DNA from 2 places in the Pantoea phytostimulans genome. Region 1 is predicted to be linked to the other one. Evidence: predicted binding sites of a transcription regulator. Region 1 holds the regulator's gene; the other holds the start of a gene.
What was found. The regulator CRP, encoded in region 1, controls carbon source genes, mostly activating them, when cyclic AMP is high. The targets are predictions, from matches to a motif close to ATGTGANNNNNNTCACAT.
Positions count from the first base shown of each region.

Region 2: the regulator CRP is predicted to act here: its motif matches at 2,609-2,626, upstream of ACF2G4_RS04900 (6-phosphofructokinase).

Region 1 covers NZ_CP173698.1:2,696,403-2,711,139, reverse strand. Annotated here, with positions in the region: gene ACF2G4_RS12730 (YccS/YhfK family putative transporter) at 1-1,915, opposite strand, end outside; gene crp (cAMP-activated global transcriptional regulator CRP) at 1,973-2,605, opposite strand; gene ACF2G4_RS12720 (OsmC family protein) at 2,908-3,312, shown strand; gene ACF2G4_RS12715 (phosphoribulokinase) at 3,467-4,336, opposite strand; gene ACF2G4_RS12710 (YheU family protein) at 4,398-4,616, opposite strand; gene ACF2G4_RS12705 (hydrolase) at 4,620-5,636, opposite strand; gene ACF2G4_RS12700 (LysE family translocator) at 5,696-6,298, shown strand; gene ACF2G4_RS12695 (LacI family DNA-binding transcriptional regulator) at 6,300-7,280, opposite strand; gene tauA (taurine ABC transporter substrate-binding protein) at 7,548-8,528, shown strand; gene tauB (taurine ABC transporter ATP-binding subunit) at 8,550-9,317, shown strand; gene tauC (taurine ABC transporter permease TauC) at 9,314-10,141, shown strand; gene tauD (taurine dioxygenase) at 10,138-10,977, shown strand; gene ACF2G4_RS12670 (ABC transporter ATP-binding protein) at 11,254-13,161, opposite strand; gene kefG (glutathione-regulated potassium-efflux system ancillary protein KefG) at 13,271-13,822, shown strand; gene kefB (glutathione-regulated potassium-efflux system protein KefB) at 13,822-14,737, shown strand, end outside.
Region 2 covers NZ_CP173698.1:1,025,391-1,040,127, forward strand. Annotated here, with positions in the region: gene ACF2G4_RS04890 (YceI family protein) at 1-392, shown strand, start outside; gene dld (D-lactate dehydrogenase) at 611-2,305, opposite strand; gene ACF2G4_RS04900 (6-phosphofructokinase) at 2,764-3,744, shown strand; gene ACF2G4_RS04905 (PTS sugar transporter subunit IIB) at 3,755-4,069, shown strand; gene ACF2G4_RS04910 (PTS sugar transporter subunit IIC) at 4,062-5,429, shown strand; gene ACF2G4_RS04915 (class II fructose-bisphosphate aldolase) at 5,416-6,258, shown strand; gene ACF2G4_RS04920 (hypothetical protein) at 6,323-6,592, shown strand; gene ACF2G4_RS04925 (PTS sugar transporter subunit IIA) at 6,602-7,039, shown strand; gene ACF2G4_RS04930 (glucokinase) at 7,036-7,677, shown strand; gene ACF2G4_RS04935 (thiol-disulfide oxidoreductase DCC family protein) at 7,628-8,071, shown strand; gene ACF2G4_RS04940 (SDR family NAD(P)-dependent oxidoreductase) at 8,255-9,049, shown strand; gene ACF2G4_RS04945 (hypothetical protein) at 9,141-9,494, shown strand; gene ACF2G4_RS04950 (protein-disulfide reductase DsbD family protein) at 9,539-11,539, shown strand; gene ACF2G4_RS04955 (DsbA family protein) at 11,539-12,261, shown strand; gene ACF2G4_RS04960 (protein disulfide oxidoreductase) at 12,258-12,758, shown strand; gene ACF2G4_RS04965 (efflux RND transporter permease subunit) at 13,663-14,737, shown strand, end outside.

The DNA.
Region 1 (14,737 bases):
CCAACACGTTGGTCTGAGAACTGTTCCCGTCATACTCCAGCCGCTGCTGACAACGCTGCAAGGCAATTTCACACGACTGCAAATAGCTCTCCGCCAGTGAAGGGGGCAACATGGTATGTTCACGCGCCAGAATGGTCATGGCGTTAATGTGTTCAACGATGAACTGACTGTGTGTCACCCACATGCGCATATCTTTTAAATATTGCGAATTAAAACCCGGCTCCTGCATCGCCTGATTGAGCGAGTTGAACAAGGCGTTATGTGCCTGATTAACCAGCACCCGCTGATAAGCCAGTTTTTCAGCCGATTGTTCAGGCCCCAGCAACATGCGCAGCGCATCCTGGTAAGTTTCCAGCGCATCATGCGCATTTTGACGCAATAAACCGCTCTGCCATTGTGGCCACAGCCACACCATACCGCCAAAGGCGATCAGGCAGCCCATTATGGTATCCATCAGGCGCGGCAGCAGAAATTGCGCGCCATTCAGTGACAGCAACTGCAACGAATAAACCGCTGTGACGGTAAAACCAATCGTTGCCCAACCATAAAACTGGCGAGTGAAGACATAACTGATAAAAGTAATGGCCAGCATGATCAACAGCACCAGCGATTCCGGGACGGCGAAGCGCAGCGTGGCGGCCGCAATCACCAATCCAGCAAAAGTACCCAGCGCACGGTGCTGAATACGAACCCGCGTGGCGCTGTAACTGTTCTGGCTGACGAACATAATGGTCATCAAAATCCAGTAGGGTTTGGGGATATTGAAAAACATCGCCAACGCGCTGCCAAACATTAGCATCACAGAAAACCGTCCGGCGGTGCGCAGTGCGGCGGATCTGAATCTTAGGTAGCTACGCAACGCAGACAGAAGCGGGAGGCGACGTTGGCGATCGGCCATTAAGTCACGTTGATAGAGCGGCTTTTGCGTACGTAACACGCGGGCGATGCGGTTGAAATGGTAAAGACAAAAATTGCCGACCGGGTTATCGGGATGCTGGCGCGTAATTTTTTCCAGTGCGCCCAGCTGCTTATCCATTGAGAAACGATCGGGAAGCTGGTGATAAAGGATATTGTCAGCTAAGACGCGCAGCCGTGCAGAAATGGTTTTAGCGTTCCAGCGGATCACCGCTTCGGCATGGCTTTGCTCAACCAGCTTTTGCACTTCTTCCGGCTGATGCAGACTGACCGAAATATGCTCCTGTAAATCCAACGCAACTTGAAAAGCCCGCTTCAGGCGTTTATGGGTTTCATCACCGTTGGCAGACAGCATATGCATCTGCTGATAGCAGATATTAATCAAATCCACTGCTTTTTGCTGACGCGCCAGCAGAGGTGGCAGCGCCTTTTCAGGATCGGTGAGTTGTGTCAGCAAGGTGTATTTCGCGTCGCAATAATTTGCCAGCTCGCGATAGACCAGACTCAGGCTTTCACGCATTGGTTGCTCTTTCCACAACCAAAACCAGAACCAGTTAAACAGGCCATACCACAGCGTACCGCCAATGTAGAGCAGCGGCGGAACCCAGACAGGCATGTGCCCCATCAGGCTTAAGGTGAAGATAGAGGCGATCAGCGCGCCGGGCAGTAAACGCCCGTGAAGTGGACTGATCTCACCCGTTACACCCAGCAAAAGCGGCACGACAAACAGAATCGCGGGCAGGGGAATGCCTTTCAGCGTGAGCCACTGAATAAGAAAGCTGCCAAGTGCAAACAGGCCGCCGCCAACGATCAGGCGTTTGAAGAAGCGCTTGTGGGGCGTATCAAGGCCAGCAATATTGCAGCAAGCGGGAACCAATGAGAACAGCAGACCTTTTTGCAGATCGCCAAACAGCCAGCCGAGCGCAACGGGCACGCAAAGGACCAGCGTTTGCCGCAGGGCATAATTGATCTCAGGATGATAAATGATTCGACGCCACATCAGCTCAGCGCAAATAATAACGGCGTGATGTTGCCATCACGCCGGGAGTGACAGGAATTAGCGGGTGCCGTAAACGACGATGGTTTTGCCGTGTGCTGAGATCAGGTTCTGATCCTCCAGCATCTTCAAAATACGGCCCACGGTTTCACGTGAACAACCAACAATTTGGCCAATTTCCTGACGAGTAATTTTAATTTGCATGCCGTCGGGATGCGTCATGGCGTCTGGCTGTTTGGCCAGATTAAGCAGTGTTTGTGCAATGCGTCCAGTCACGTCGAGGAAAGCGAGGTTACCCACTTTTTCTGACGTTACCTGTAAGCGACGCGCCATCTGCGACGACAGTCGCATCAAAATATCCGGGTTTACCTGAATCAACTGACGGAATTTCTTGTAAGAAATTTCCGCCACTTCGCACGCGGTTTTCGCACGTACCCAAGCGCTGCGTTCCTGACCTTCTTCAAACAGGCCAAGCTCGCCGATAAAATCGCCTTGATTCAGATAGGAGAGAATCATCTCTTTGCCTTCTTCATCTTTGATCAGAACCGCAACGGAACCTTTCACGATGTAGTAAAGCGTTTCAGCTTTTTCACCTTGGTGAATCAGCGTACTTTTGGATGGATATTTGTGAATATGGCAATGGGACAGGAACCATTCGAGTGTAGGGTCTGTTTGCGGTTTGCCGAGAACCATTCGCTATTATCCTCTGTTGTAATCGTGCCCAAAATACAGGGGACAGTTTCCCTGTCAGGCGATGAAAGCGTAAAGCATTTTCCATTTTGGAAATTATTCGGGCTGCATTTGGCGCAGTGCGCTTAATTCTTCCCGGCTCCGTCATCGAGTGACGAAAAATATTTTCAGCTCTGTTTGTAGCACAGCTTTTGCCGACTGTCTTGTGTTGTCTCGCTTCAGCAAAGTGCGGATTTCTCTGGATTGCTGTTTACCAGGTGAAAGCGTACTCTGGCGGCAAATCAGCATATTCTGGGAGCTAAATCATGCAGGCAAGAGTGAAATGGGTTGAAGGTCTAACGTTTCTTGGTGAATCCTCTTCTGGTCATCAGGTTTTGATGGACGGCAACGCCGGCGATAAAGCCCCTAGCCCAATGGAAATGGTGTTGATGGCAGCGGGCGGTTGCAGCGCGATTGATGTGGTCACCATTTTGCAGAAAGGCCGCAATGATGTAGTGGATTGCGAGGTGAAGCTGACGTCCGAACGTCGCGAAGAAGCGCCGCGTATTTTTACGCATATTAATTTGCACTTTATTGTCAGCGGCAAAGCGCTGGCTGACAAAGCGGTTGCACGTGCTGTCGATCTTTCGGCTGAGAAGTATTGCTCAGTCGCGATCATGTTGGGTAAAGGGGTAGAAATGACCCACAGCTATGAAGTGAAAGAACGGTAATTGCTGGAGGCCGACTCTCGGCCTCTCTATCCATCATTTTTCAAATTGCTGGTGCGTTGACTGCCCGCATTCACCGGTAACATCTACTTTAATCAGCTCATCAGGATTCATTCGTTGCCATCTTCCTGCGATTCGAATTATTTAGGGTAGATATTTATTCAATCCGCTTACCTTCCATTAATCGTTTTACCAATGGCCCCATAATCAACTCCATCGCTAATCCCATCTTGCCGCCCGGCACCACCAGCGTATTAATGTGCGAAATGAACGATCCCTGTAGCATCGCCAGCAGATAAGGAAAATCGATATCTTCCAACGCCTGAAAATGGATCACCACAAAGCTCTCATCCAGCGACGGAATGGTGCGTGCGGCAAACGGGTTTGACGTGTCTACGGTAGGAACGCGCTGGAAGTTAATATGCGTGCGGGAAAACTGTGGGGTAATGAAATTGATGTAATCCTCCATTGAACGCACCACTGAATCCATCACCGCTTCACGTGAATGCCCGCGCTCGCTGGTATCACGCACCAGCTTCTGAATCCATTCCAGATTCACAATCGGCACTACGCCAACCAGTAAATCGACGTTTTCAGCCACATTGTGTTGCGCTGTCATAACGCCGCCGTGCAGGCCTTCGTAAAATAAAATATCCGTATTCGACGGCAGCGGCTGCCAGGGTGTAAACGTGCCGGGCACTTGATTCCACGGCACCGCTTCATCATAGGTATGCAGATATTTGCGCGACTCACCCTGACCACTTTTACCGTATTCGATAAAAGAGTGTTCTAGCAGGCCGAAGTCATTGGCTTCGGGACCGAAATAGCTGACATGACGTCCAAGATCGCGCGCTTTGCGGATCGCCATGTCCATTTCCGGGCGGGTAAAGCGGTGAAAACTGTCGCCTTCAAGCTCTGCCGCGTGCAGATCCAGCTGCTGAAAAATCTTACGAAAGGCGAGGCTGGTGGTGGTGGTTCCGGCTCCGCTGGAGCCGGTCACCGCGATAATTGGATGCCGAGCAGACATAAAAAAACTCCCTGTGAGGTCGGGCGAAGAGCATTGTTAGCATGAATTTCTCGTTAGCGCATTAGCTGCGAAATTCATTGCGCGGCATGATATTTACCGTTTCATGCAGTTCAGACCACACCAGCACAACATCGCCACGCTCAAGCTGGCGGCGTACATCAGCAACTTTGTCTTCCAGACTGCGCTCATGCTCGCCGTAGTCGGTACCTTCTCGCAGGACAAAGGTTTCAATCAGATTTTCGAGTGTTTCGGGCGAAACATCTTGCCAGGGAATAATCACGGGTTAGCAATCCAAAAAAGGGGAAATCCATTGCGGCACGCGCTGTTCCAGCCACAGTTGCGGTTGACGCAGCGTACCACCGACAAAACCAACATGGCCGCCATGTGACGTCAGCTGATAAGTAATAGTGGCAGATAATTGTTCTTTGCGCGGTATCACTTCATCGCTCATAAACGGATCGTCTTTGGCATGAATGATCAGCAGCGGTTTACGCACCGCCTTTAATAAAGGCAAAGCACTGGCACGACGATAATAGTCGCTGGCATCCGTAAAGCCGTGGGCACGTGCGGTGATCGCATCATCAAAATCACGTAAACGGCGCAACGCCTTCAATTGAGTTAAATCCACCGGCAGCGTTTCCGGCCAGGCAAGCAGCTTGCGTTCAGCGTTTTTCTTGAGTTGAGCGAGCAGGTAATATTGATAGAAGCGTGAGAAACCTCGCTCCAGCCGGAGGCTACAGGGCTCAAGCATCAGTGGGGCCGAAACGATTACGCCTGCATCCAGTGCGGCCTCGTTGCCTTGTTGACCCAGCAGACAGCCCAGCATATTACCGCCAAGCGAGAAACCAACCGCCACGGTGGGAACATGGCCCCAGCGCGCGCGTAACCAGTGCAGGAAAAAGCTGGCGTCGCCGGTTTCACCGGAGTGATAAATACGGTTCAGGCGATTTGGCTCGCCACTGCAACCGCGAAAATGCATGACCACCGCCAGCCAACCGCGCGCCTGACACATCTGCATCAAACCATGTACATAAGGGCTGGTAAAACTCCCCTCAAGGCCATGAAACAGAACCACGCGCGGCTTGTGCTGCGCTTGCTGCGGATCTTCACTCCACGCCAGATCAACAAAATCGCCATCCGGCAGATCGAGCCGCTGCCAGTGTGGCTGCAACGTTACATGGCGTCTGAGCAGGCGCGGCAGCACGGTTTGCAGATGCGGGTTGCGTAAGCCCGCGGGTGCGTTAAAACGTTCATCTGCACTGCCAGTAAATTTCATGTCGTAAAGGCTTGTCTGTTCCATATCACACTGTTAGCTTCGATAGGTTTTTTGCTTGATGGGGTGAGGAGCACCCGATTTTCATGGAACTGAGCCTTTTTTTATCGATGTTGGGTTTTCTCTGGGTCGCCGCGATCACGCCAGGCCCTAATAATATGTTACTCACCGCCTCGGGCGCCAATTTTGGCTTTATGCGCACCATTCCGCTGATGATTGGCATCATGATCGGCATGCAGGTCATGTTACTGATGGTGGCGTTCGGTGTGGGCGGCCTGATCGTGCTTTATCCTTCACTGCATTTATTCCTTAAGATTGCCGGTAGCCTCTATCTATTGTGGCTGGCATGGAAGATTGCGACCGCAGCTTATGAAAAACTGGAAACCGATGATGCACCCGCAGCACCCATGCCATTTTGGCAGGGCGGATTATTACAGTTAATCAATCCCAAAGCCTGGTTAATGGCGTTGGGCGCGGTAGCCAGCTTTAGTCTGGCGGGCGAGGCGTACCGCCATTCCGTGATGGCAATTAGCCTTGGCATGTTCATTGTGAATTTGCTGTCAGGGGTAATCTGGATGGGGTTTGGCGCGATGATTGGCCGCATCCTTCGCAGCCGCCGGGCTTGGACAATTTTCAACGTGGCAATGGGCGCATTAACCGCAGCCTGCGTGCTGTTGATCTGGCATTGAGTTAACTGGAAGCGCGTTCAACGCGCTTCCAGGGCAACACTTCCCGAATAATCGGCGCACGTGGATGGCGAATTTTTTCCAGCAGCAGCTGCACGCTGCGCGCGCCGAGCTGATACATCGGCTGTTCGATAGTGGTCAACGGCGGATTCAGGCTGCTGGTAAAAGGAATACCGTCAAAGCCCACAACGGCTAAATCTTCGGGTATCCGAAACCCGGCTTCCAGCGCGGTATGAATCACGCCAACCGCTAATACGTCAGAAACGGCAAACACCGCATCCGGTGGTTCCGGCTTCGTCATCAGTTCGCGTAACGCTTTGCTACCCGCTTCGCAGGAGATATTTTCGGCATAGGCCACGCCCATCCAATCCAAACCCAGTTCTTCAATCGCCTGGCGATACCCTTTTTCACGATGATGTGAGTAGAGATAGCGCATATCGCCGTTTACCAGCCCGATGCGTTTACGTCCTTTGCCTGCCAGATAATGCACGGTGTCACGTGCGGCACCAAGATGATCGATGGTGACAGAAGAAGCCTGAATCAGCGGATCGAATTCCGAACACTGCACCCAAGGCGCATTGCCGATGATGGTGTTGAGATCTTGTAAACCTGCCGCCGCATCCATAGTAATCACGCCATCCACTACTTTCCCGGTCAGCAAGGCCAGATAGGCCGCTTCGCGCTGCAGCTGTGAAGCCGAATGACAGAGCAAAATATGATAACCGTGGATTTCAGCCTCAGCTTCAATCCCCTGAACTACCCGTGAACAGAAGGGATTAGTGATGTCAGAAATTAACACCATTAACATATGGCTTTGTGACGTACGCAGTTGGCGCGCTAACAAATTTGGCTGATAAGCGCTGGCGGAAATAGCTGATAAGACCTTTTGGCGGGTAGCCGGTTTAACGCCGGGATGTTGGTTCAGAACCCTTGAAACGGTGGCTTTGGATACGCCAGCCAACTGAGCAACTTTCTCTATCGACATCGAACACAAAGCCCTTCATTCGCCAGCAAAAAAGAGGATATACCAATATCACAACCCGAATGTGAGCGCATAACCTATTTCCGCCTTTACGCTTTCTTAACGTTATCAACTGCAGTCTTGACTGCTTTTCTAATTGCATCCAGTGCATGAGTTTTGCGGATTTTGATCTAAGAACTTATTTCTATTAGGGATAATTTTTAATTCCTTCATGAAATTAAACGTCTCAGTGAAACTGCCTGCATCATAAAAACATCGGGGTGCAGCATCATGGTAGTAAAAGGACGATTGTCAATTTTAGCGGCGGCATTGGCGCTGCTGACTTTCCAGGCGGCAGCGGTAAACGTCACAGTGGCGTACCAGACTTCAGCGGAACCAGCCAAAGTTGCGCAGGCGGACAATACGTTTGCGAAAGAGAGCGGCGCAACGGTTGACTGGCGCAAATTCGACAGTGGTGCAGGCGTGTTGCGTGCACTCGCTTCGGGTGACGTACAAATCGGTAATATCGGTTCTAGCCCGCTAGCAGTTGCGGCGACGCAGCAGTTACCCATAGAAGCATTCCTGCTGGCCTCTCAGCTTGGAAATTCAGAAGCGTTCGTGGTGAAAAAAAGCATTACCAGCCCGAAAGACCTGATCGGTAAACGCATCGCTGTTCCTTTCATTTCAACGACGCATTACAGCTTGTTGGCCGCACTTAAGCATTGGGGCATCAAGCCTTCGCAGGTTCAGCTTGTTAACCTTCAACCGCCCGCCATTATTGCCGCCTGGCAGCGTGGTGATATTGATGGCGCTTACGTCTGGGCTCCCGCCGTTAACCAGCTGGAGAAAGAGGGCAAGGTGCTGACAGATTCTTCACAAGTGGGCAGCTGGGGCGCGCCAACCCTCGACGTTTGGGTGGTACGCAAAGACTTCGCCGAACAGCATCCCGATATCGTAACGGCTTTCGCCCGTAGTGCATTGGCAGCACAGAAACCTTACATCGATAACCCCGATGAATGGCTGAAACAGCCAGACAACCTGAGCAAGCTGTCTCGTCTGAGCGGCGTGCCGGAAGCGCAAGTTGCGGGATTGGTGAAAGGCAACACTTACCTCACAGCACAGCAGCAGGTTGAGCAGTTAGGCAAGCCGGTTAACAAGGCGATTGTCGATACCGCGCAGTTCCTGAAAGAGCAGGGCCGCGTGCCGCAGGCGGAGAGTGACTACAGCAGCTTCGTCACCACGCGTTTTGTTGCGCCGTTAGCTAAACCCTAAGTCACCTTGTAAGGAGTCACTATGCTACGCATCGCGCATCTTAATGCTCGTTACGCCGGACAACCCGCCTTGCAGGACATCAATCTGCAAGTGGATAAAAGCGAACTGCTGGTAGTGCTGGGCCCATCGGGTTGCGGCAAAACCACGCTGCTCAACCTGATTGCCGGTTTTCTTCCGGTTGAATCTGGCAGCATCACGTTGGAAGGCAAGACGATCAATGGCCCGGGCGCGGAGCGTGGCGTGGTATTCCAAAATGAAGGATTGCTGCCCTGGCGCAATGTTCTCGACAACGTTGCGTTTGGCTTACAGCTAGCCGGCATGGCGCGTCAGGAACGCGAAACTATTGCGCGCCGGTTGATCAAAAAAGTGGGACTGGAAGGCGCGGAAAAACGCCAGATTTGGCAGCTTTCCGGCGGACAGCGCCAGCGTGTAGGGATTGCGCGAGCCTTAGCTGCCGATCCACAACTGTTATTGCTGGACGAACCGTTTGGGGCACTTGACGCCTTTACCCGCGAACAGATGCAAACGTTGCTACTGACGCTGTGGCGCGACAGCGGCAAACAGATTCTGTTGATTACCCACGATATCGAAGAAGCCATTTTTCTCGCCAGCGAATTGATTCTGCTTTCACCGGGGCCGGGCCGCATTGTTGAGCGACTGCATCTTGATTTTGGACAGCGCTTTGCCAGCGGTGAAGCGTGCCGCAGTATCAAATCTGATCCAGCGTTCATTGCTCAACGCGAATATGTGCTGAGCCGCGTCTTTGCCCAGCGAGAGGCTTTTGTATGAGCGCCTTAATCAACGACAAAACCAGCGTGGCACGACGCCGCCTGCATTGGCCGCTCTCCATGCAACTCAGCCTGAGCTTGCTGAGTTTACTGACGCTGTTGCTGGTGTGGTGGGGCGTCACGGCGCTTGGCCTGATTGCGCCGCTGTTCTTGCCTTCACCGCAGCAGGTGCTGAGCAAGCTGTTCCTGATTGCCAGCGCCCAAGGATTTATGGACGCCACGCTGTGGCAGCATCTGGCCGCGAGCCTGACGCGCATGGTCATTGCTTTGCTGGCGGCGGCGGCAATCGGTATCCCGGTTGGCATTGCGATGGGGCTGAGTCCTGCAGTGCGTGGGTTACTCGATCCGCTAATAGAGCTTTATCGTCCGGTACCGCCGCTGGCGTATTTGCCGCTGATGGTGATCTGGTTTGGCATCGGCGAAACCTCGAAAATTTTGCTGATTTACCTGGCGATATTCGCGCCGGTTGCCCTGTCAACGCTGGCTGGCGTACGTAATGCGCAGCAGGTGCGTATTCGTGCCGCGCAAGCGCTCGGTGCCAGCCGTTGGCAAATCTTGCGCTGGGTTATTTTGCCTGGTGCGTTGCCAGAAATTCTTACCGGTCTGCGTATTGGCTTGGGTGTGGGCTGGTCAACGCTGGTGGCTGCTGAATTGATCGCTGCAACGCGTGGACTTGGTTTTATGGTGCAGTCAGCCGGAGAATTCCTCGCTACCGATGTGGTGCTGGCCGGAATTGCCGTGATTGCCGTGATTGCTTTTAGCTTAGAACTCGGGCTGCGTGCATTGCAGCGCCGCCTGACGCCCTGGAATGGAGAACAACAATGAACGAACGTCTGAATATCACTGCACTGGGCCCGAACATTGGTGCGCAGGTTGCTAACCTTGATTTAGCGCGTCCCTTAAGCGATGCGCAGTTTGAGCAGCTTTATCATGGCTTGCTGCGCCATCAGGTGCTTTTTTTACGCGATCAGGTGATTACCCCGGAGCAGCAGCGGGCACTGGCAATACGATTCGGCGATTTACATATTCATCCGGTTTATCCGCATGCTGAAGGCGTGGAAGAGATTATCGTGCTGGATACGCATCAGGATAATCCACCAGACAACGATAACTGGCATACCGACGTCACGTTTATCGATACGCCACCCGCGATTGCGATTTTAGCGTCAAAGGTGTTGCCGGAGTCTGGCGGCGATACGTTGTGGACCAGCGGCATTGCCGCCTATGAAGCGCTTTCTACGCCGCTTAAAACATTGCTGGCGGAATTGCATGCCGAACACGATTTCAAAAAATCGTTTCAGGAATTTAAATACCGCAAGAGTGAAGAAGAGCATCAGCGCTGGCAGCAAGCGGTGGCGAAGCATCCGCCGGTACAACACCCGGTGATTCGTACCCATCCGGTCAGCGGTAAAAAAGCGTTGTTCGTTAATGAAGGCTTTACTACGCGGATTGTTGATTTGAGTGAGAAAGAGAGCGAGGCGCTGTTAGGCTTTTTGTTTGCCCATGCGACTAAACCTGAGTTTCAGGTGCGCTGGCGCTGGCAGCCGAACGATGTCGCTATTTGGGATAATCGCGTAACACAGCATTATGCCAATGCGGATTATTATCCGGCGCGGCGGGTGATGCATCGGGCGACAGTGTTAGGCGATAAACCGGTTTGATTTTGCGGGCTGGATTCGAAGTTTGTGCCTCAGACAGTGCTGGCTGTCCCTCACCTCGGTCCTCTGCGCGCTGTCCCCCATCCCGGCCTTCCCCCGCTAAGCGGGGGAAGGAGACGCTGCCACATGCTGGTAAAGTGCTGCCGCATGCTGACACCGAATTCGCATGTTGCAGCATCTTCCTCCCCCATGTATGGGGGAGGACTGAGGCGGGGGACAAACGACCTCGCACTTGAGAGGATTGAGGTGGGGGACAAACGACCTCGCACGCAAAGCGTCTTAAATTGACGCCATCATCTGCTCTAACTTCTCTTGCGCATCAAGCCACGCCATTTCGACCTCTTCCAGCGCCGATTTACTCTCTGCCTGCTGCTGCAGCGCGGCGGTTAAATCGGCTTTGCGGCTTTGATCGTAAATAGCGCTGTCGGAAAGCTGCGCTTCAGCGTCAGCCAACTGGCTTTGCCATTTGCTCATCTGCTTTTCCAGCTTCTCGATCTCTTTACGCAGCGGCTGAGTTTGGCTACGCAATTCGGCATCACGGCGCTTTTGATCTTTACGCGACTGCGCGCTGTTGACGTTATCCTGCTTGGGCGCGCTATCTTGTTGCGCCTGCTGCTTCTGCAAATCACTCAACCATTGCTGGTAATCTTCCAGATCGCCCGGGAAAACATCAACTTTACCGTCATGAACTAAATAGAGATCGTCGGTGGTGGCGCGGAGCAGGTGACGATCGTGCGACACCACCACCAGCGCGCCTTCAAAGTCGATCAATGCTTCAGTCAGCGCTTGACGCATGTCTAAATCAAGGTGGTTGGTCGGTTCATCAAGCAACAGCAGGTTAGGGCGCTGCCAGACAATCAGTGCCAACACCAGACGCGCTTTTTCACCGCCAGAAAAGCGTTCAGTAATTTCACTGACTTTATCGCCCTGGAAACCAAAGCCGCCTAAATAATCACGCAACTGCTGTTCCAATACCTTGGGCGCAATGCGGGCGAGATGTTGCAATGGTGATTCATCGGCGCGCAAAAATTCCAACTGATGCTGAGCGAAGTAGCCCAGTTTGATGCCTTTTGCTAAACCAATCTGACCTTGAAGCGCATCCAGTTCGCCTGCCAATAGCTTAATCAGCGTTGATTTACCCGCGCCATTACGGCCCAGTAAACCGATGCGCGAACCCGGCACCAGGTTCAGTTTGATGGCGTCAAGAATGATGCGATCACCATAGCCGGCGGTGACTTTCTCCATTTTGAGTAATGGATTTGGCAAGCTTTCCGGTGGACGGAAACTGAAGGTGAACGGGTTATCCACGTGTGCAGGCGCAATCATCTCCATGCGTTCCAGCATTTTGATGCGGCTTTGCGCCTGTTTAGCTTTAGATGCTTTGGCGCGGAAGCGATCAATGTAGCTGTGTAAATGCGCCACCTTTTCTTGCTGGCTTTCATACAGCGACTGCTGCTGTGCCAGTTTGGCGACGCGCTGACGCTCAAACGACGTGTAATTGCCGGTATATTCAAACAGCGATTGCTGTTCAATATGGATGATCTTGTCCACAACGGGATCGAGGAAATCACGGTCATGGGAAATCAGGATCAGCGTGCCTTCATAGCTTTTAAGCCAGCGCTCCAGCCAAATCACCGCGTCAAGATCGAGGTGGTTTGTTGGTTCATCCAGCAGCAGCAAATCGGAGCGGCAAATCAGCGCTTGTGCCAGGTTGAGGCGCATACGCCAGCCACCGGAGAAGTCGCTTACCGGACGTTGCAATTGTTCCTGACTAAAGCCCAAACCGTGCAGCAGACTTGAGGCGCGAGCCGGTATGCTCCACGCCTGAACCGCATCCAGTTTGCCGTGCAAAAGCGCAATGGCGTTGCCATCGTTGCGTGCATTCGCGTCAGCTAATTCAGATTCAAGCTGGCGGAATTCGCGATCGCCATCAATAACGTAGTCAAGAGCCGGTTTGCTCAAGGCAGGTGTTTCCTGATTAACCCAAGCCAATGCCCAGTTACCAGGAAAGGTCATGCTGCCGGCATCGCTGGTGATCTCACCTTTTAGCAGCGACAGCAGTGTGGATTTACCACAGCCGTTTTTCCCCACTAATCCGACTTTCTGGCCAGGATTGATGGTGGCGGTGGCATTGTCGAGCAAGACGCGGATGCCGCGGCGTATTTGTAAGGCTGAAAAGACAATCATAAGCGCCGTATCGTCAGAATATGTTAATTTACAGGCAACATAATAAGATTTTGCTGGTCGTGCATGGTAGCGGAAAAGCGCACCAATGACGACGATTTGGAGGGTAACGATGTCGCAGCCACCGAAGATTTTGCTGCTTTACGCCCACCCGGAATCACAGGATTCGGTTGCTAATCGGATTTTGCTGCAACCGGCTCAGGCAATGGAACATGTCACGGTTCGCGATCTCTACGCGATCTATCCGGACTTTTTTATTGATATTCACCGCGAGCAAGAACTCTTGCGTGAACATCAGGTCATTGTTTTTCAACACCCACTTTATACTTATAGCTGTCCATCGCTGCTGAAAGAGTGGCTGGATCGCGTATTGTCGCGCGGGTTTGCCAATGGTATCGATGGCAATGCGCTGGAAGGGAAATATTGGCGCAGCGTGGTGACGACCGGGGAACCTGAAGGCGCTTTTCAAAGCCAGGGCCTGAATCGCTATCGCATGAATGACATCATGCTGCCGTTTGAGCTGACCGCGCAGATGTGCAGTATGCACTGGATGCCACCGATGATTATCTATTGGGCGCGCCGCCAGAATCCCGAGTTGATGAAAAATTATGCCCGCGCCTATGGCGATTGGCTGGCAGCACCGCTGTCGAATGGAGGGTTGTAATGGGAGGACAAACGCTGCTGACCGCAGGAGTGATTTATCTGGTTGCGGCGGTGCTGATTGTACCCGTGGCGGCTCGCCTCGGTATTGGTGCAGTTTTGGGGTATTTGGTGGCGGGCATCGCTATCGGCCCGTGGGGATTAGGATTTATTAGCGACGTCGAAGAAATTCTGCATTTCTCCGAACTTGGCGTTGTTTTCCTGATGTTTATCATTGGGCTGGAACTGAACCCTTCAAAGCTTTGGTCACTTCGTCGATCAATCTTTGGCGTAGGTGCCGCTCAGGTTATCTTCTCAGCCGCGATTCTTGGCACGCTGCTCTGGTTGAGTCATTTTGACTGGCAAGCTGCAGTGATTGGCGGGATTGGTTTAGCCATGTCCTCCACCGCAATGGCATTGCAGTTGATGCGTGACAAAGGCATGAACCGCAGCGAGTCAGGGCAGCTGGGCTTTTCTGTGCTGCTATTTCAGGACATCGCGGTTATTCCAGCGCTGGCATTGATTCCTCTTTTAGCCGGAACCGACAGCGGACACATCGACTGGCTAAAACTTGGCATGAAAGTGCTGGCGTTTGCGGGCATGTTGATTGGTGGCCGCTATTTGCTGCGCCCGATATTCCGTTACATCGCCGCTTCGGGCGTGCGTGAGGTGTTTACTGCCGCGTCGCTGCTGTTGGTGCTGGGATCGGCGCTGTTTATGGACGCGCTGGGTTTGTCTATGGCGCTTGGCACATTCATCGCCGGGATTCTGCTGGCGGAAAGCGAATATCGTCATGAGCTGGAAGTGGCTATTGATCCCTTCAAGGGCTTGCTGCTGGGCTTGTTCTTTATTTCCGTGGGCATGGCGTTAAACCTTGGCGTGCTTTATACCCATATCTTTACCATCTTACTCGGCGTGCTGATTCTGGTAGTGGTTAAAA
Region 2 (14,737 bases), 1.7 Mb from region 1:
AAGATCATCCTGAGCAATCACGCGTAGACGTTACGCTGCCGGTGAGCAAAATCGACAGCCATGTTGCGGCGCTGACCAAAGAATTTAAAGGCGCGGAATACTTCGACGTGGCTAAATATCCTAATGCGACTTTCCATAGCACCAAAGTGGTGGCGAAAGGCGACAATAAATTTGATGTAGAAGGTAATCTGACGCTGAAAGGCATCACTAAACCGGTTACGCTGCATGCCACGCTGAATCAGCAAGCGATGCACCCGATGGTGAAGAAGCAGGCAATTGGTTTTGATGCCACCGGCACTATTAAGCGTTCTGATTTCAAGCTGGATAAGTATGTCCCTGCGGTGAGCGATGAGATCACGCTGACGATTTCGACTGAAGCTTACGGTAAGTAAGTCGCCGTTTGCTTTAGGGCAAACGACCTCATCTGCGCGCTGGCCCCCATCCCGGCCTTCCCCCGCGAAGCGGAGGAAGGAGACGCTGCCAAATGCAGCTACAGAGTTAGCATAGGGCAGCATCTTCCTCCCCCATGTATGGGGGAGGATTGAGGTGGGGGACAAACGACCTCGCACTTAAGAGGATTGAGGTGGGGGCCAGCCAGCTACTCTTGCCTTCAGCCCCAATACTTTTTCTTACTGGTTTTGCCAATTCCCGGATTACAGCTATTGGTCGGATCCAACTGACGCCAGTGCTGCTCATGCTCACAGGATGCGTGGTATAAATGCCCGACATTATGCTCCGCCGGATATTTCGCGCCGCGCTGCTCCAACACCTCAATCACCGCCGCTTTAAACGCTTTCGCATCTACGCCAGGTTTTAGCACGTAATCCTGATGATTGACGAAGCAGAAGAAATGCCCACAGCAAGAATCCACCTGAACCTGGTCAGCCAGATGATCCGGCAACACCAGCCGCCAGCTCTCGTCGTTGCGGCGCAGAGCCACATCAAACGCCACTAACCGCTCATCCGGGTTATAGCCAAGATAATCGCAATACGAAATAGTGCAGCCGCCCACGCCAAAACGCACCAGAAACGCATCCGCGGCTTCGCGTGCGTTACAGAGGAAAAACTCGCCGTTTTGATCGCGGAAGAAATTTTCCAGCAACTGCTGCAGTTCCGCCGTTTGCTGCGCCTCAACTTTAATCATCAAATGATGTTCAAAGCGTGCGTGGTAATCAAGAATGCGCGGCGCAACGAAGCGCGGTGTGACCTGATTAAAAAATTGCAGCATTTTATCGATGCTGTTTCTGGGTAGAAATTTGAGATGACTGACGCGCACATCCCACTTGGCTTTCCTGGCCATCAAGCCGGGCAGTGCCTGTGCGCCCAGCTTGCCGATCGCCAGATACATGTGCTTGCTGTAACGCACCGTTAAATCAAACGCGTTGCGATGGATATATTCAGCCTGTAACGGTAATTCGTGCATGTTCGCCAATAAATAACGGCGCAGCGCTACCAGCGCTTTCTCATCTGGGGTGCCGATATAAAATGTATCGCTTTTCTGGCTGGCTTCAAACGTCGGCAGACGCACGGCAAACACCACCACTTTGCCTGCGCTGCCCGAACTTTCATGCAGGTAACGCATGTCGCCATTAAAGCGAGAAGGGCTGTCAGCCTGCGTATCGCGCAGCTGATCGGCGTAATCGTCAGCCCAGATTTTACCGTCCCAGTCAGGCTGATCGCCGGTGGTAAATTCCTGTTGTTCAAGACGACGCAGCATCTCTTCCGGCGTATCGCCTAACGCAATGCCGAGATGATTGATCATCTCCAGCCGACCGTCGTCATGAATACGCGCAAAAAGCGATTTTTCTGTGAATGCCGGGCCACGTCGAATCAGAGAGCCGCCGGAGTTATTGCAAATACCGCCAATCACCGACGCCCCAATGCAGGACGATCCGATCACTGAATGCGGCTCGCGTCCCAACGGTTTTAAAGTGTTCTCCAGTTCGGTCAATGTGGAGCCAGGGAAGGCGATCACCTGACGCGATTGATCGATAACCTGCACGCCTTTTAACAGCCGCGTACTGACAATGACGACATTGCGATCATAATCATTGCCGTCCGGCGTCGAGCCGCCCGTCACGCCAGTATTGGCAGCCTGCATTAAGATAATGGCATCGTTTGCAACGCAAACTTGTAGCGTTTGCCACAGTTGCCACAGCGTTTGTGGCAGAACAACGGCAAAGGCTTCGCCACGTCCAACCCGGAATCCTTTGGTATACCAGGCTTTATCATCCTGATGGGTCAATACCTGTTTAGCGCCGACCACCTCACCCAGTTGGCGGAGCATTTCCTGCGAGGACGTCATGATTTCTCTTCTGAAGTGAATAAACGCCTTATTGGACAGGCTGACCTTGGGGCAAGTCAATCATTGATCGGCGCTAAATTAGGTTTTAGGCACTATTTACACCTGCTGTTTTTAATTATGAGGGCGGATAATAAATTGGATAAATAAGCGACTGAACCGCTGAAAATGAGGTGAAAATCACAAATTTGAATTGTGCTGTTAAAGCGAAAAAAGAGAAAGCACGTGTTAAAAAATCGCGCGAAGTCATTAATGGTTAATCTATTGATGTGTAATGTTTTTTTATTATTTAACCTGAGATTCATATTGTGATAATCATCACATAAATCAGTCATGAAAACCTGGTGTCAACGCTCTGCATTTAAAAATTCCTGTCATTAATGTGATCTTCATTGCAAATACAAAGCTCTTATCCCGCAACAATGATTTCCAGACGCAATACAGCCAATGGAGTGTCCAATATGAGAATTGGGATGGTGATCAGCGGCGGTGATGTCACCGGTATTAATAATTTTATTTTCCAAATGGGTCGGATGGCGCAAGCGGATATGGTGTTATTTAACGGCGGCATACCGGGTTTATTAGCCAATCGTCACCAGGACGTGTCCCAACGCGACTTAATGGATTTTTCAATCGCCTCAATTCCGGTCATGCAGTCTGGCAGGACCGATAAAAAATTAGTGCGCAGCGAATATGAATTAATTGCGCGCCAGCTGAAGTCGCTACGCATTGATGTATTAGTGATGGCGGGTGGCGATGGTTCACTGCAATTTTTGCATACACTCAGTGAATTTGGCGTTAATTGTTTTGGCGTCGGTATGACCATCGATAATGACGTGTTTGGCAGTGATTACACCATCGGATTTTCTACGGCTTGCGAACAAGTTTTAAAAGAAGTGGCGAAATTGCGGAATACTGGCCGCGCGTTAACCGGTCGCGTTTTTATGGTGGAATTGCTGGGTGGCTATTGCGGGGAATTAACGTTGCAATCCGCGATTAAATCCAATGCGGATTTTGCGCTGATTCCAGAATGCCAAATCCCCACGCTGCAGTTGGCTGAGCGTATTACGCAGCGACTGGCCGCGCAGAACAGCGTGGTGATCCTCTGTTCAGAAGGTTACACCCGCGAATATTCTCCTGGTTTTCAAGGGGCGATCGATACCCTGATTAAACAGCTTGAACCGATGATTGGCGTGCGTATTCGCAAAACCATTATCGGTTACGGTCTGCGTAATGGTGATCCTACCTGTGAAGAGATTTACCAAGGCACCATTATGGCCAGTGAAGTGGTTCGTTGTATTCAATCTGGAATGCGGAATAAAGCGGTCATTATTAATGGCAGCAATAAACCGATTCCCATTGATTTAATAAGCATGAAGAAACGCTTGGTCGATATTGAAGGGCACCATTATAAACTCGCTAAACAACTGAATATCTTGTGAGGAGAACACCATGCTGAAAATTTTATGTGTTTGTGGTTGCGGTCTGGGATCCAGTTTTGCAATTGAGATGAGCGCTAAATCGGTATTAAAGAAACTGGAAATTGAAGCGGATATTGATCACACCACAATATCTGAAGCCAACGCCTTTAAATCCGACATCATTCTGACGCAAAAAGCCTTTGCTGATGTATTGAATGCCGACGCCAGCCCGGAACAGATTAAACGCGTCATTATTCTCAATAAGCTCACCGATAAAACGGAAATTGAGGAGAAGCTCGTGGCGTTTTTAAAAGAACACAACATGAAGGTTCCTAGCCATGAATAGTGTGATTGATTTCCTGGTAAAAGACTTATTAGGGCAGGCATCAATTCTGATCGCCTTTATTGCCCTGATTGGTCTGCTGCTGCAAAAAAAATCTGCAGGGAAGGTGGTGGAAGGCACCTTTAAAACCCTGCTGGGGTTCTTAATTATGATGGCCGGTATTAATATCATTGTCGGCACATTAACCTTCCTGAACACCATATTTACGCACGGCTTTGGCATGCAGGGTTATATCACCGATGTGGCTGCCATCGCCGGGTTAGCGAACCGCGAACTGGGTTCTGAAGTGGCACTGACCTTGCTGGTGATTTTCATCGTCAACATTATCATTGCGCGCATTACCCCGTTCAAATATATCTTCCTGACCGGACAAGCGTTGTTGTGGATGGCCACAATTGGCGCTGTCATCGGTTATAAAGCGGGGCTGACAGGCTTACCTCTGATCCTTACTGGCGGCATTTTTGGCGGCATCATGGCCGTGGTTATGCCTGCGCTGGCACAACCGGTGGTACGACGTATTACGGATTCTGACGATGTCGCGCTCGGTCACTTCTGCACCATTGGCTATCTGGTGACGGCGGCGGTGGCGAAAGTGGTCGGCAAAGGATCGCGCTCAACCGAAGACCTCAAGCTGCCAGACAACTTCAAGTTTCTGCAAGACACTTACTTAGCGATGGCGGTGGTGATGGTGCCGATGTACCTGATTCCGGCTGTCGCCGCAGGCCCGGCATTTATCGCGCAATACAGCAACGGCATGAACTACCTGATGTATGCGTTTATGCAGTCTATCCAGTTCGTTGCTGGGGTGTTTGTGCTGTACAGCGGCGTGCGTCTCCTGCTTAACGAGTTAGTTCCTGCGTTTCGTGGCATCGCCATGCGTCTGGTACCTGATGCCAAACCGGCACTTGATTGCCCGGTGATGTTCCCGTATGCACCGAATGCCGTGATTGTTGGCTTCCTGGCCACCACGGTGGGCTCGGTGGTCGGCATGATCGTCTTCCCGATGTTTGGGTTGGCGATGATCCTGCCAGGCCTGCTGACCAACTTCTTTGCAGGCGGCACCGCAGGCGTGTTTGGCAATGCGTTGGGCGGACGTCGTGGTGCGATAATCGGCGGCTTCGTTCACGGTCTGTTTATTACCCTTCTGCCTGCAATTCTGGTCCCGATGCTGGAAAGCTACGGCTTCACCGGTGTCACCTTCAGCGATTCCGATGTCATCAGCACCGGTTTGGTTCTGGGACATGCGTTCCAAAATAACTGGCTGTTCGTCGCCCTGTTTATTGCCTTTATTACCGCTATTGCCTGGTTTGTTAACGGAAAACCCACTAAGCCGCAAGAGGAAAAAATTCATGAAACTTTATAATTTCGCCGAGCTGTTACATATCGCTAAAGACCGTGAATTCAAAGCTGTTGGTTCGTTTAATTTACATTGCCTTGAGATGTTGCCCGCTTATTTCAAAGCGGCGGAAAAAACCAACAGCCCATTAATGATTCAGATTTCGACCGGCACCGCAAAATATCTTGGGCACAGATTATTGGTTGATGCGATTAAATCGCTGGCAGAAAGTAAAAATGTTCCAACCTGTTTGCATTTAGATCACTGTTCTGACCTCGACTCCATTCAACTGGCAATTGATACCGGCTTCAGTTCTGTGATGTATGACGGTTCGCATTTATCCATCGAAGAGAATATTGCGAATACTCGTAAAGTGATTGATATGGCGCGGCCATTAAATGTCTCTGTTGAAGCAGAACTGGGCGCGATTGGCGGGTCGGAAGATGGCAAAGTGGTGGCGATGGAGGAGATTGCGTTCACCACCGTGAATGACGCCAAGCGTTTTGTCGATGAAACCGGCGTGGATATGCTGGCTATCTCTATTGGCACGGTTCACGGCTTGTACACCGGCAAGGCGCACATTCAGCATCAACGTTTAGCTGAGATCACCGAGGCGACGCGCACGCCGCTGGTGTTACACGGTGGCACTGGCGTCAGTGATGAAGATATGCGGTTAGCCGTCCGCAGCGGTATTGAAAAGGTGAATGTCGGCACGGAAATGAATGTTCAATGGGTAAGCCAATGCAAAAATACCTTTGAAAAAGGCAAAGTGAACGACAGCGTACGTAATTTTCTCGTCCCGGCTAATGATGCAGTCACGAGTGTATTAGTCGAGAAGATGCAGTTATTCCGTTAATTTTTTAATCCTAAATGATGCATTAACCTGAGGTGCCCCGGCACCATTCGGGGCGGGAGACGCTATGTTTGGATTCATGAAAAAGAGTGCGACAAATAATAGCCAGCAAGAGGAAGAGCAGGATCGTCTGGCTGAATCAAGCCGTGAGAAAATAACGGCATTAGAAAACAAGCTGGCTATTAATCCACGCGATGGCGAAACGCAGAAACAATTAATGCTGGAATATAACCGTGCATTAACGGTATTTGCGAAAAGTCGACGTTATCGCAATGAAATTGATCCGCTGTTTGTCAAAATCGATGAATTGCGCAATGTTGTTCGCAAATCGATTTAAGGAGCCGTAATGACGATTAAACAGTTATTGCAAGAGGCAGACGCGATTCAGGTCGGCATCGACGCCACGGATTGGCGTCAGGTTATCGCTATGGCGGCGCAACCGCTGGTCAGCGGAGGCTACGTCAAAGCCTCTTACCCGGAAGCGGTAATTGCCAACACCCTAACGCACGGCGCCTATTACGTATTTGAAGAGGGGATTGCGATTCCCCATGCCCGACCCGAAACCGGTGTGATCCGCGACTGTTTCAGTATGATTTTGCTCTCTGAGCCGATCTCATTTGAAGGCAGCGACAAGGCCGATATTGTCATTATGTTTGGCGCGCGCGACAGCAATGCGCATATCGAAGAGGGCATTCGCGCCATTGTATCGTTGCTGGAGGATGAGGATACGCTGGTTCGCTTACGTCAGGCCAGCAGCGTCGCGGAGGTCATCGCCATCTTATGACCCATGAAACTCCCCTAAAACGTGTGGTGCTGATAAACGGCATTCCTGCCTCGGGTAAAAGCACCTTAACCCGGCTGATGTCGCAGCAGTTTGGTTTGCCGGTGCTGACTCTCGACAGCGTGAAAGAGCCTTTTATGGCCAGCTTCGCGCCCGTGGATCGCCAGCGCAATCGGCAGCTGGGCTGCGCGGCCTATCAGGCGATTTGGCAAATAGTCGGTCAGGCACCTGCAGAGTGCATTTTTCTAATTGATGCCTGGTTTGGTTTTCAGCCTAAACATGTGCTGGAGCAGGGGTTGCAGCAGGCGGGCGTAAGCGAAGTGCTGGAGCTGTGGCTGCAAATTACCCCTGATGAAGCGGTGGCGCGCTATCAATCCAGACTCGCGCAACGTATGCCAGGCCATCCGGGAGCGGAATACTTACCTGAGCTGCGGCGGTTGGCGGAGCAAGCCCAGCCGATGGCGCTTGGGCCGGTATTACGCGTGGGTTCGCAAGAGGCCGATCAGCTACGCGCCGTTAAATGGTTGCGCCACCAACTTGCGACAACAGGCTACACTTTTCCTCTGAGTGAACGCGTGAAAGAGGATGATCATGTCACCACCGCCTTATCTGCAACCGGGCGAGAGCGTCGTGCTTTATGACGGCGTCTGCAAACTCTGTAATGGCTGGGTAAATTTCCTGCTGCGTCATCGTGTGGCGCGGCAGGTTCGTTTTGCCTCAGTGCAAAGTGAAGAGGGTAAAACCTTGTTGAAGTGGGCCGGTTTACCGCAAGAAAATGTCAGTACCATTGTCTATATTGCCGATCAACAGCATTGGCTGCGGGCGCAAGCGGTGTTCCGCGTTATGCAGAAAATGGCTGCGCCGTGGCGCTTTCTCAGCGTGCTGCGCCACTTTCCCGACAGCATCAGCAACTTCGCCTACGACCGCATCGCCCTCAATCGCTACAAGCTGTTTGGCCGCTACGACAGCCAGCATAGTCTTACACCCGACTATCCGGGCCGTTTTCTGCATCAAAAAGAAAAAAGCGCTGAATAGGTTTGCTGACGGGGAATCGGTCCGCGTTTTCTGCTGCTGTTGAACGGGTCTTCAAAAGGCTCAACGTTTTGTAACCGGCCAGCAAGATGGGTTACAAAGCATGTTCGAACAATGCTGTTTTCTCTCTTTCAGCCAGGCTCTTACCAAGAAAATCGATTCTTTAGCCACTTACAGGAGTGCAGCATGAAAATAGATCTCAGCGGAAAAGTCGCCCTGGTGACCGCGTCAACGGGCGGCATTGGTTTTGCTATTGCACAAGGGTTAGCTGAATGCGGCGCAGAAATCGTGCTCAACGGACGCAGCGAGGCCACCCTCGCTCACGCGCAGCAGAAGCTGAATGCCGCCGTGCCGGGCGTGAAAATTCACAGTGCCATTGCCGATCTCGGCAGCGCGCAAGGCGTGGACACGCTTCTGAAAGGCTTGCCGGAGATCGATATTTTGGTCAATAACGCGGGCATTTACGGGCAAAAAGATTTCTATGACATCGATGACGCGCTTTGGGAACAATACTGGCAAACCAACGTCATGTCTGGCGTGCGTTTATCGCGTGCTTTATTGCCTCACATGGTCGAAAAAGGCTGGGGCCGCGTGGTGTTTATCTCTTCTGAATCAGCACGTAATATTCCAGCAGACATGGTGCATTACGGAGTGAGCAAAACCGCGCAGCTTGCGCTGGCGCGCGGTTTGGCTAAATTTGTGGCGGGATCGGGCGTCACCGTGAACAGCGTTTTACCGGGACCAACGCTGTCAGACGGCTTCGCCAGCATGATGGAAGATGAAATAAAACGCACCGGTAAATCACTCGAAACGCTGGCGAAAGAGTTTGTCATGGCGCAACGGCCTAGCTCAGTCATTCAGCGCGCTGCCTCGGTAGAGGAGGTGGCAAACATGGTGGTTTATGTCTGTTCACCTTTGTCATCGGCGACCTCGGGTGCAGCACTCCGTGTAGATGGGGGAGTGGTTGACGATATCGTCTGATGACGTTAACTCGACAAAAGTTTACACAGCGACGGGTTGTGCTTAGGGTCAGAATGCATACCATAAGCACACTTTTCTTTTGGACCCGATCATGAAGATTTCGCAACAGCGCGCAAAATGGATTTTAGTAGTGGCTTGCCTGCTGCTGGCGCTTTGCGTGGTTGAAAGAACGGTGCAGCGCGTGGTGAATCCACCTGTACCTGCTCAGCCAACTCTCTCCGCTTCGCAAACGAATGAAAGCCTGGTGGGCGAAAGCCGTTGCGCGCTCAGTGCAAAATCTTTGCCTGGCCATACGCCGCTACTCGATCTCGCCTTGCCTGTTTTACTGATGCTGTGGGTAATGTCCCACGCTATTACGCTGCCGATTTTGCGCAGTGCACTTACACTTTCTTCTCCGCGAGCGCCTCGACGGCGACATCTGACTTTCTGCGTTTTCCGACTGTGATACGCGCGCTTATCCCGCGTTAATTCACTTTTTCGGAGAACATCATGACTATTTTTATCAGAAGCTTGCTACTGCTGCTGGCGGTGAGTTTGCCAGCGGTGCATGCGGCAGACAGTGGCTGGCTGCGTGATGCGCAGAACTCGCATGCAGAAGTACGGCTGCGCAGCGCGCCACACAACAATACGCAACAGGTGCTACTGGATATTCGGCTGCAATCGGGCTGGAAAACTTACTGGCGTACGCCAGGCGAAGGCGGTGTTGCGCCAACCATTCGCTGGCAGCAATCCACCCTTCAAAGCCGCTGGTATTGGCCAACACCCGCCCGCTTTGATGTCTCAGGACTGACCACCCAGGGTTATCACGGCGATGTTAGTTTGCCGCTAGCCATCAGTAATCTGCAAGGCAACCGCCTGGCGGGGACGCTCACGTTATCTACCTGTTCCAACGTCTGTATCCTCACTGACTACGCTTTTTCGCTGGATCTCACGCAGCCCGCTCAGAGAGCGTTTGCCACTGACTATGCCCGCGCGATGGGCCAGGTTCCCGTGTCATCGGGATTGACCGACAAGCTGCAAGCCCATTACGTCGCGAATGAAGTGCAAATTCGTGCCGAGCGCCAGGCAGGATGGCAACAGCCTGAACTGTTTTTTGATAATCCTGCCGGCGCAATGATGGGTAAACCGATCATCAATGTTGATGGCACGGTGTTGGAGGCACGAGTACCGGTCAGCGATGAGTGGGGCGATAACGCGCCGGAGTTGGTCGGTGAAATCGTGTCACTGGTGATTGCCGACGGCGGGATTGCTCAGCAGAGCGAAACGATACTGGGCCAACACGCGCTGTTGTCGTCAGACAGCACCCACTTTTTAGTGATCGCCTTGATGGCGCTGTTGGGTGGATTGATCCTCAATCTCATGCCCTGTGTGTTGCCGGTGTTAGCGATCAAGCTCAGCGGGCTAGTGCAGCAGCAGTCGCAGAGCCGCGCTCAGACGCGGAAGCAATTTCTGGCTTCCAGCGCCGGTATTATCGCCTCGTTTTTACTGCTGGCGCTGCTAATGACCGGGCTGCGATTAAGTGGTCAGGCGCTGGGTTGGGGCATTCAATTCCAAAGCCCTGGCTTCTTGATTTTCATGGTGTTGGTCACTTTTTTATTCAGCGCAAGCCTGTTTGATCTGCTGCATTTACGGCTGCCATCCTCGCTGAATACCCGTCTGGCGACGCACGGTAACAACGGCTTGCTGGGGCATTTTACCCAAGGCGCGTTTGCCACTTTGCTGGCAACGCCGTGCAGCGCACCTTTTCTGGGCACCGCGCTGGCCTACGCTTTGACCGCGCCGCTGCCACAGCTCTGGCTGCTGTTTTTCTTTCTCGGCGTTGGCATGAGTTTGCCTTGGCTGGCGGTGGCGGCGTTGCCCGGCGTGGCGCGATGTTTGCCGCGTCCGGGACGTTGGATGGTGCATCTGCGCAGTGTACTGGCATTGATGATGTTGATGGCTTGCTTCTGGCTGCTCAGCTTGTTGATGGGCCACTGGGGACGCAACGCGGTAATGCTAACAGCCGCTGGGTTGATGCTACTGCTGGTCGGCTGGCTCATTAAGTGTGGGGCGCTGCACAAGGCGATTGCGCTGTTTTTCACTGTGACGCTGGCGGCGGCCTGGCTGTTAATCACCCGCGTTCCGTCTGAACGCGATGCACTCAACTGGCAGCCATTAAGTGAAGAGGCGATTGCCGCTGCGCAGGCCAATCACCAGCGGGTATTTATCGACGTTACGGCCGACTGGTGCATTACCTGCAAAGTGAACAAATCGCGCGTGCTGTCAGATGCCGAGGTGCGCGACGCGTTGAGTGCCGAAGATATCGTGCTGCTGCGTGGCGACTGGACGCATGCCGATCCACTGATCGGGCAATTCCTGCAACGTCGCGGCAGTGTCGCGGTGCCGTTTAATCAAATTTATGGCCCGGCATTACCGCAAGGCCACATTTTATCGCCGTTGCTATCGCGGGATGCGGTGATCTCTACGTTAAAAAATGCCAAGGAAGAATAATGAAAAAGTTTCTGTTACTGACGTTGATGTTGAGCACGGCCTCAGCTTTTGCCGCTGCGCCCTTTACCCCGGAACAAGAAGCCCGCATCAAAGAACTGATCCGTGAAACACTGGTGCAGAATCCAGCGATTCTGGCTGAAGCTGCCGATGCTTTTGATAAGCAGGCCGCGCATGCTCAACAGGATAGTGTGAAGCAGATGATCGTGAAAAATCATGACCTGATTTATAACGACGCCGGTTCGCCGCGTGTGGGGCCTGAGAAAGCCGCGTTGACGCTGGTTTATTTCACCGATTACAACTGCGTTTTTTGTAAAAAATTTGAAGCAGATATTGAGCGCGTCATGAAAAAATATCCGCAAGTGGCGGTGATCTTCAAACCGCTGCCGTATCGCTCCGAAACCTCACTCAGTTCAGCACGACTGGCGCTGACAGTATGGGAGCAGCAGCCGAAAAACTTCCTGACGCTGCATGAGCGATTAATGGCGAAAAAAGGCAATCACGATGAAGCGAGCATTAAAGCCGCGCTGAAAAAAACGGGCATTACCTTGCAGGAGCCGAGCAAAACGAGCCTGGATACCATCAACACGAATCTGACCTTAGCGCAGCAGTTGGGTGTACAAGGCACACCCGCCACGCTGGTAGGCGATCACATGATCAGTGGGGCGGTACCCTACGAGCAGCTAGAAACGGCGGTGAAGGCGGCACTTAAGGCGGCTAAATGATGCGATTCAAGCGTTGGCTGCGAGAAGGCGTCTGGTTATTGTTGATTGCTGCCGTTGCTCTGTGGGGCGTTGATCGCTTGCGTGCACCGGCTTTACCGGATGATTTTGCCACGTTGGTGGTGAAAGATATGCAGGGGAATCCGCTTTCTTTGGCGGAACTCAGCGAATCGCAGCCACTGCTGATTTACGTCTGGGCCAGTTGGTGCGGTATTTGCAAACTGACCACACCCAGCGTTGCAAAGATGATCGCCAACGGTGAGACGGTGTTAAATGTGGCGCTGCGTTCAGGTGACAACGCACGCGTGCAGCAGTGGATGAGTAAGAAGGGGCTTAACGGGCCGGGCATTAATGATGAAAAAGGGGAGCTGACGCAACATTGGGATATTGCGGCAACGCCGACTTTTATCGTGCTGCATAAAGGCAAAGTGACCAGCAGCACCAGCGGCTGGACCAGTCGCTGGGGGCTTGAATTCCGATTGTGGTTAGCTCATTTTTAAATCAATACGTTATTTGTATGCGTTAACGGCCTGTTTTTAGTCGAATAGTCCAAAAATAGTGCCAGCCCCTTAAACGTTCATCGTGTATATATGACAAAAAGTGGCTGGTGCAGGGCACGTGTTCTCGACGTTGAATAACAGCAACATAGCGCGTTTAAAGTATTAAATTTTTGACACTGAACATATAAACATGTCTTTAAAAACAGTGTTGACACTGTTAAAAAAAGCGGTAAATTAGAACTCAACGGAGAGAGAAAATATATTTCCGTTACATCAAGCCCAGAAAGTTTGATGTGGTCTATACTGTAAGAGTACGTTGAGAAGTTCCTGAAGTTGTAGTAAATCGCGATGATGTAAGGCCATGTTTTTTTAAGTTATTTACGTTACGGCAGGGTGGGTTTGTTGATTCATAAAGCCGTAATGAAAGTAAGGCAACGCATCAAAAAGTATATATCGCGATGGGGTGTGCAAGTTTAGCCGGGCCTGACATGACTTTGCCTCTAAAAAAGCCTATCAGGTGGTTTAAAACCGTTAATAATAATGACGTTTGATTCTGAGAAGCCATTATTATCTGTGAAAACTTGTTCATAAAGCAGTATTGAAAGTAGTAAGTCTCTATTAAGTTAATTAATGTTAAATGTTGAAAAAGTAGTACCTTAAAAGCCCTGGCTATCACAGTCAGGGCTTTTATCATTTCTACGGTCTATACTGCTTTTTTCTCTTAACAACCCCTTGAAAACATATCCAAAGCCAGCGTCATTCCACGATACACCAGGCATAGCGCCTTTCTGTTCAGTAATGAATCGTAAACAATGCCGCGCTAATTTCATAATGCTATAGCCTTAATCAGCCTGCAGGAGTGTAGGTATCGTTTCCGCCTGATAAAAAGGAAGAGGCCCACTGAATGTTTTCCCGTTTTTTTATTTATCGCCCGGTGTTTGCCTGGGTGATAGCTATCTTGATTATGCTGCTCGGCGCGCTTTCCATTACCCTGTTGCCCGTAGAACAATACCCTGACGTCGCACCGCCTGCGGTCAACATCAGCGCAACCTATACCGGTGCATCGGCCGAGACGCTAGAAAACAGCGTTACCCAAGTCATTGAGCAGCAGCTGACCGGGCTGGATAATTTGCTTTACTTCACTTCCAGCAGCAGTTCACAGGGCAACGTTTCGGTGACTGTCACGTTCAGCCAAGGAACCGATCCAGACACTGCGCAGGTTCAGGTGCAAAATAAGGTGCAGCAGGCACTGACTCGATTACCCAGCGAAGTCCAGCAACTGGGCGTGACCGTAACGAAATCGCAGTCAAACTTTTTGCTGGTGATGGGGCTGTATGACACCACCGGGAAAAGCAACAGCACCGACATTGGGGATTGGCTGGTCAGCAACATGCAGGAGCCGTTGGCAAGGACAGAAGGCGTGGGAGATATTCAGGTGTTTGGCGGGCAATATGCCATGCGAATCTGGCTTGATCCTTTCAAACTCAATGCCTATTCACTGCAACCCTCGGATGTTTCCACGGCCATTCGCGCGCAGAATATTCAGGTCTCTGCCGGGAAAATCGGTGGGCTTCCCTCTCCAGATAATCAACAACTTACTGCAACCGTCAGGGCGCAGTCGCGTCTTCAAACGCCTGAACAGTTCCGACATATCATCGTAAAAAGTGACAGAAATGGTGCGATTGTTCGTGTCGGCGATGTAGCTCGCGTTGAGTTGGGCGGTGAAACTTACGATATGACCACGCGTCTCAACGGACATCCGGCTGCGGGTATCGGTGTGATGCTGGCACCGGGCGCGAATGCGCTCGATACCGCTACGCTGGTTAAGCAGAAAGTCGAAGAGTATCGACATTCCATGCCTGCCGGGTATGAAGTGGCATACGCGCTGGACAGTACCGACTTCATTAAAATTTCCGTAGAGGATGTGGTGATTACGCTGATTGAAGCTATCGTGCTGGTCGTCGTCGTCATGTACCTGT